Linked DNA regions of Acaryochloris sp. CCMEE 5410. The main gene of each other region encodes a partner of the protein of the gene in region 2 in a complex. Links are inferred from orthologs where the notes say so. Each region holds a gene or a part of one and is shown on either strand. Other genes may lie near its edges. The genes, in order: ON05_RS19645 and lpdA.

Region 1 (3,139 bases), 2.1 Mb from region 2 along the record:
TGGAAGTGGATCCAGCTCATCAACCCCATTTCATCCTGTTTGCCGATCCCTCTAGCTCAAAAATTAGTGATCTGCTGCAAGGGCTAGATTATGCCTACCCAGGTGCCGTCAAAATTGGCGGTCTTGCCAGTGGTCGTTCTTCCTGGAGTGGTAGTGGTCTGTTTTGTGACGACCAGCTCTACCGCGAGGGCACAGTGGGCGTTGCCCTGAGTGGCAATATCATGATCGAAACGATTGTGGCCCAAGGATGTCGACCGATTGGTCAACCCTATCGGGTGGCTGAAGCCGAGCGCAACGTTGTGCTGCAGGTGGAAGAGCAAACTGTTCCGGTAGAAGCCACGTTTAATGCCGATGAAGTCGAGCTACAGACGCCCTTGGAAGCCCTGCAAACCTTGGTTCAGGATTTAGATGAAGACGAACGAGAGTTAGCCCAGCATTCCCTTTCGGTGGGCATTGTCTGTAATGAGTTTAAGCAAAACCTAGAACCAGGCGATTTTTTAATTCGCAACTTAATTGGGGTGGACCCCCGCATTGGGGCAATTGCCATTGGCGATCGCATCCGTCCCGGTCAACGGATTCAATTTCACCTACGAGATGCCCAAGCCTCTGCCGATGAACTGGAAGAACTGCTCCAACACTATTTCCAAAAATCGCCCCCAGATCAATCTCAGCCCACAGCCGCCCTGCTGTTTGATTGCTTAGGGCGAGGAGAGCGGTTCTATGGAGAGCCCGACTTCGACTCTCAACTCTTTAGACGCTATTTTCACAATATTCCGGTCAGCGGTTTTTTCTGTAATGGCGAAATTGGTCCCATTGCTGGCACAACCTTTCTTCATGGCTACACCGCCGCCTTTGGTATTTTTCGCAGCCAGGACGATTAATTCACACCTAAAATAAGCGGATCAATTTTTAGGTGTGATGTGGAAATGCGTTGTAATCGGAAGCTTCACAAAAGGAGAAGCCTTCATGATGAAGCTCCCATCTATGGATTACAGAGTCAAGGATTGGGGATTGGTTTCAATCAACTCCGCTAAATCCTTCAAAAAGGCAGCGGCATCGGCACCATAGATCACCCGGTGATCGCAGGTAATGTTGACATTCATCAGTCGCTTCACTCCCATCATGCCCTGATCATCCGCCACGACTTGGGGCTTAGACCCACCAATCGCCAGAATGGACCCTTGCCCTGGGGGCAGAATGGCATCAAAGCTGTTGACCCCAAACATTCCCAGATTGGAAAGGGTAAAGGTACCGGTACTGTATTCATCCGGCTGCAGCTGTTTGCTACGGGCGCGAGCGACTAAATCTTTCCAAGTGCGAGAGAGGGAATATAAATCCATCTGATCCGCCTGTTGCAGAACTGGCGTAATCAAACCGCCCCCGGGCATGGCAACCGCCACGGCAATATTGATGGCGCTGCTGTACTGGATTCCTTGTGGGGCACAGCTGGCATTGACCAGGGGATGCTGGCGCAGGGTAACCGCCACGGCTTTGGCCAAGAGGGCCGTCATAGTGACACCTTTGGTCTTGACCTGCTTATACAGCTGGTCTAGGGCATCTATAACAATGGAATATTCCACATGGAAGGTGGGCACGGCCAGGCTAGCCACCATATTGTTCACCACAGCCTGCTGCAAGGTATTGAAGGGAACCACTTCACCGGCTGCTGCTCCAGCGGGTAAAGGAGCGGGGGCAGGTAGGGATGGCTGAGGCGCAGCAGTGCTGGCGGCTGGCGCCGTGGCGGTGGTCGAGGTTTGGCCAGAGGCTGCTTCTATATCAGCCGCCACGATGCGACCATGAGGACCACTGCCCGTTAGGGTATTGAGATCAACTTTGAATTGCTTAGCGAGCTTCCGCGCCCGAGGTGAAACCACCACTCGACCGTTAGATGGAGCAGCCGGTGCACTGCCTCCGTTTAAGGTAGCTGCTGGAGCCGCTGGAATCGTGGCAACAGGAGCCGGGGCTGCAGCCGGAGGAGCCGGAGCTGCGGCAGCAGGGGCTGGAGCTGCAGGCGCGGGGGCCGGAGTGAGCGTAGCAGGGGCCGCAGACTCAGCGGCAGATGCTTTCTTTTCCGCTTCAGCAATTTCAGCTTCCGTTTCGGCAACATAGCCTATGGCCGCACCGACTTTGGCCACCCCACCTGCAGGCACTGCAATGGCTGCTAGATATCCCTCATGGAAGGACTCCACATCCATATCTGCCTTATCAGATTCAACCACCAGAACCGTTTCACCCTTTTCGACCTTGTCACCTGGCTCCTTAGACCAAGAGACAATTTTTCCCTCCTCCATCGTGGAGCTGAGGGCAGGCATAAACACTTCATGAATCATGGGTTAGTTTTCCGAAACGAATAGCAAGATAAACCAAAGCCTATCCAGTTTGAATTTTATCTTGTTCAGGGCTATCCATACTATCTCCTTTGCCGAGAAAGTCACGGCATCCATTCAGTTCGCGAACCAAAATGCTTCAATAAGCAAAGCGATGTCGTGGCTGGGGATTCTCCCGCCCACTCTTAAGAGGTCCCTGTCATGCCCAGACAATATTTTGCCACCGTTGCCCGAGGACTAGAGTCCTTAGCCGCCCAAGAACTGACAGAATTAGGGGCGCAATCCGTTGAGCCTGGATTTTGTGGAGTAGCCTTTCAGGGGGATCTTAAATTGCTATATCACATGAATCTCTGGGCCAGACTGCCATTTCGGATTCTACTGCGCCTAGAAGCGTTCCCTTGCCATGATGCCGACGATCTTTACCAAGGCATCCAAAAACTGCCTTGGCAGGATTATTTAACCCCAGACTATACCTTGGCTGTTGATGCCACCGGGAAAACAGCTCAGCTGAACCATAGTCACTTCACAGCCCTGCAAGTTAAAAATGCCATTATCGATCAACAGCGCCAGCAATTCGGAGCGAGATCGCACATCGATACCCAAACTCCAGACGTGCGGATCAACGTTCACCTCCATCAAGGTCGCTGTGTGGTTAGCCTGGATAGTTCCGGCAGCAGCCTCCATCGACGGGGTTATCGTCCAGCGGTAGGGGCTGCTCCCTTAAAAGAATCCTTGGCGGCTGCTCTGATTCGCTTATCGGGCTGGCAATCCGATTTAGCCTTTATGGATCCCCTCTGTGGCTCCGGCACCCT
Region 2 (3,285 bases):
ACTATGGGTAGATGCATTGCCCGTTTCTTTTACTAAGGATTCCCCAATTAAGACCGCACCTGCCCCTGCCTGCTTGACTTGGGCCAGGTCTGCTGCGGTATGTAACCCTGACTCACTGACCACTAAGATATCTTGGTCTCGAAGGGCGGTCCCCTGCTGAGTCAGTAATTGGCAGGTGACCTCTAAATCGACTGTAAACGTCTCTAAATCTCGGTTATTGATACCGATAAGCTCAATTCCAGGAATATCCATGACCCTCTCTAACTCTGGGAGGGTATGCACCTCAACTAAGGCAGTCATCCCTAAAGATTTAATAATCTTGAGAAAATAGGTGAGGTCTTGATCGCTCAAAATGGCGGCAATCAGCAAGACTGCATCAGCTCCCCGAGATCGCGCTAGATAAATTTGGTAGGGATAGATCACAAATTCTTTGCAAAGCAAAGGAAGGCTGACGGCGGCACGAATCTGTTGTAAATAATCAAAGCTGCCCTGGAAAAATTCTGCATCCGTCAATACCGATAGACACGAAGCCCCAGCGGCTTCATAGGCCTGAGCAATGGCAACGGGATCGAAGTTTTCCCGGAGCACTCCTTTGCTGGGCGATGCTTTTTTGACTTCAGCAATCAGGGCAGGCTGAGTCTTGCCATGCTTTAACGCGTCCAGGAAGGATAGGGGGGGGTCACAATTGGCAACTTGCTTGCGTAAATCTAGAAGGGAGACAGAGTCCCGCATCTGCTCCACTTCCGTTTCTTTGAACCAAACAATCTTTTCTAGGATATTGCGAGGTTCATTTTCAGGGGTTTTAACCTGATATTGTAGCTCTTGAACATTAACGGCCACACTGGGGGGACGACGGCGAATTTCCATGGAGACCAAAACAGCTAGGGTCCAACAATTATAACGATTTAAGCGCCCCCCTTACTGTTCCAGGGTTTTTAGCGAGAACAGATTGCCATCAATGGGCGAAGCCTGCTGCTGCTCGCTTGAAGGCCTCATCGATCACCTCAGAAATGGTCGGATGGGTATGTACCAAATGGCTCAAGCTCTGGACTGGCTGCCCTTGGGCAACGGCATTAGAGACTTCATGAATCAGATCGGCGGCATGGAGGCCAATAATATGCCCCCCTAAAATCTCCCCTGTGTCTTCACGGTAGATTAATTTGGCGAGGCCGTCTGCCTCACTTTCTGCCAGGGCTTTGGAATTGGCTTTGAAATAGGATCGGACTGTTTTAATTTTAAATCCTTCCGTTTTGGCTAACTCTTTGGCTTGGGGTTCCGTTAAACCGACAAAACTAATTTCAGGATGAGTGAAGGCAGCAGCAGGAATACTGCGGTAATTAACGTCCCGAGGACGTTCGCAGATGTTCTCCACGACCACAATCCCTTGGGCAGAAGCGGCATGAGCCAGCATCATTTTGCCCGTTGCATCACCAATGGCATAGACGTGGGGGACTACTTCGCCTTGGCTTAACACCTGCATCTGATCATTCACTGGGATAAAGCCCCGTCGATCCGTATCCACACTAATGGCCTCTAAACCCAAATTATCCGTGGCTGGAATTCGCCCGGTTGCCACTAGGCAGGCATCTACTTCTAAGACCTCTACCACTTCTTTGGTCTTGACATCCGCCAGCTCAATTACAACGGGAGAACCAGGGGTCACCTTCTTAGCCAAGCGACCGGCATGGGTTTCAATATCCCGTGGATCGATTAAAACGCGCTTGGCAATCTTGGCAATATCGGGGTCGAAGGTGGGCATTAGCGTATCTAGGGCTTCGATAATCGTCACTTCACTGCCTAAAGCGGTATAGACATCGGAAAATTCGAGGCCAATATAGCCGCTACCGATAATCGCGACCCAATCAGGGAGCCAAGACAAACGAATAGCATCGTCACTGGTAAAGACGGTGCGGCCATCAATTTCGATTCCTGGGGGAACCCACGGTACTGAACCACTGGCGATGATAATGTCACGGGCAGTAATGGTCTGTTCACCTGCATCGGACTTGACGACCACTTTTTGGTTGCCAATGACTTTGCCCCAGCCGTGAATAATCTCGACTTTTAGGCGAGTGAGGCTATTGGTGAGATTGCCGCGAATGGTATCGACAAGGTTATCAGCATGGGCAGCAATTTGACCCCGGTCGAAGTTCACTTGACCCAGCTGAATGCCTAGGGATTGCAGATGATGTTGATCGCGGAGTTCACGCACCCGCCCGGACGCTGCTAACAAGGCTTTGGAGGGGATGCAGCCCCGATTGACACAGGTGCCTCCCATATCTGCAGCTTCAATAATGGCAGTTTTCAGGCCACAGTCTACTGCATGCAAAGCCGCACCATGACCGCCAACACCAGCGCCAATAATTACCAGGTCATAGTCAAATTGTTGGGTCACGTTGCTCTCCCGATCAGGAATCAATTCGGCGGGTTAGATGAACAATTATCTAACATCCATTCCCTATTGTTCACTGGAGCCGGGGCTTTAAGCAAGCGGGTGAGCGCTCATGGGGTTAAAATCTGCAAACGTCGGTCAATCTTGCAGGTATGGGTTTGATCTGCAATAGCGGCAAACAGGGTATGCGCCTGCTTGAAATCCGCAATGGCGGCCTGACGATTGCCGTTCAACACTTGGGCACTGGCCCGATTGAAATAAGCCCGAGCATGGTCGGGATCTCGTTTGAGAATTTCGGAGTATTCCATAATTGCCCCCTGAAAATCCCCTAGAGCAAAGTGGGCATTGCCCTTACCCAAATAAATCTCTAGGACGTCCGTTTTCAGATGGAGGGCCGCCTGAAAATCACTGAGGGCCGCTTGCTTTTTCCCCAGTTGTAAGTAAGCATTGCCTCGATTGTGGAGGGCAGAGGCATTATTGGGGGCTTTCTCCAGAATGGCATTGAAAGATGCGATCGCATTTTGTAGCCGCATTTCTTGGGTGGAGTCTAAACCTTGCTGGAATTGCTGATCTGGTTCCGTCACCGACAAGAACTCCGCATTTAAATAATTGAAGTCTAACGGTCGGATAGCGGGCTTTGTAGCGGTCGATCGGGCTGGTGGGGCAGGAGAACGGGGGGCCGTTGCCGAGATATTCGCTGTGGCAGTTGCGAAGGGTCGAGGGGACCGCTGCTCCATCGCGAGAGGCAAAAACTCTCCTTCAAAGAGGAGGTATCTGAGGCAAGTCATGAGTCCCAAGTACAACATCCATACCCCTAAAAAAGGCCGATTACCATACCAGATCAAACCTAGGGCAATCGCCGCGCCACCGGCAATATAAGCCCCGTAGACATC

The links.
Region 1: the proteins of lpdA (region 2) and ON05_RS19645 are in contact, whole or in part, in a crystal structure (PDB 1EBD), measured with the Geobacillus stearothermophilus proteins. The link is inferred for Acaryochloris sp. CCMEE 5410 from one-to-one orthologs. Residues at the interface, in WP_049624544.1 of Geobacillus stearothermophilus: Pro340, Ser341, Asp344, Tyr345, Arg403, Asp406, Val408, Glu431, Ala432, Gly433, Asp438; in WP_033016211.1 of Geobacillus stearothermophilus: Ile130, Ala131, Met132, Pro133, Arg136, Arg140, Glu141, Asn155, Arg157.

What each region holds. Positions count from the first base shown.
Region 1 is NZ_AFEJ02000001.1:4,265,727-4,268,865, reverse strand. What follows is about bases 161-2,977. They hold ON05_RS19645 (dihydrolipoamide acetyltransferase family protein), read right to left. Parts: upstream 2,331-2,977; coding sequence 990-2,330; downstream 161-989. Other genes in these bases: ON05_RS19640 (class I SAM-dependent RNA methyltransferase), read left to right, coding at 2,529-2,977; ON05_RS19650 (FIST N-terminal domain-containing protein), read left to right, coding at 161-881. Also shown: more of ON05_RS19650, read left to right, coding at 1-160; more of ON05_RS19640, read left to right, coding at 2,978-3,139.
Region 2 is NZ_AFEJ02000001.1:2,119,979-2,123,263, reverse strand. The notes cover bases 176-3,138. They hold lpdA (dihydrolipoyl dehydrogenase), read right to left. Parts: upstream 2,396-3,138; coding sequence 956-2,395; downstream 176-955. Other genes in these bases: ON05_RS09500 (tetratricopeptide repeat protein), read right to left, coding at 2,503-3,138; trpC (indole-3-glycerol phosphate synthase TrpC), read right to left, coding at 176-867. Outside these bases: more of trpC, read right to left, coding at 1-175; more of ON05_RS09500, read right to left, coding at 3,139-3,285. UniProt on the Escherichia coli protein: Lipoamide dehydrogenase is a component of the glycine cleavage system as well as of the alpha-ketoacid dehydrogenase complexes.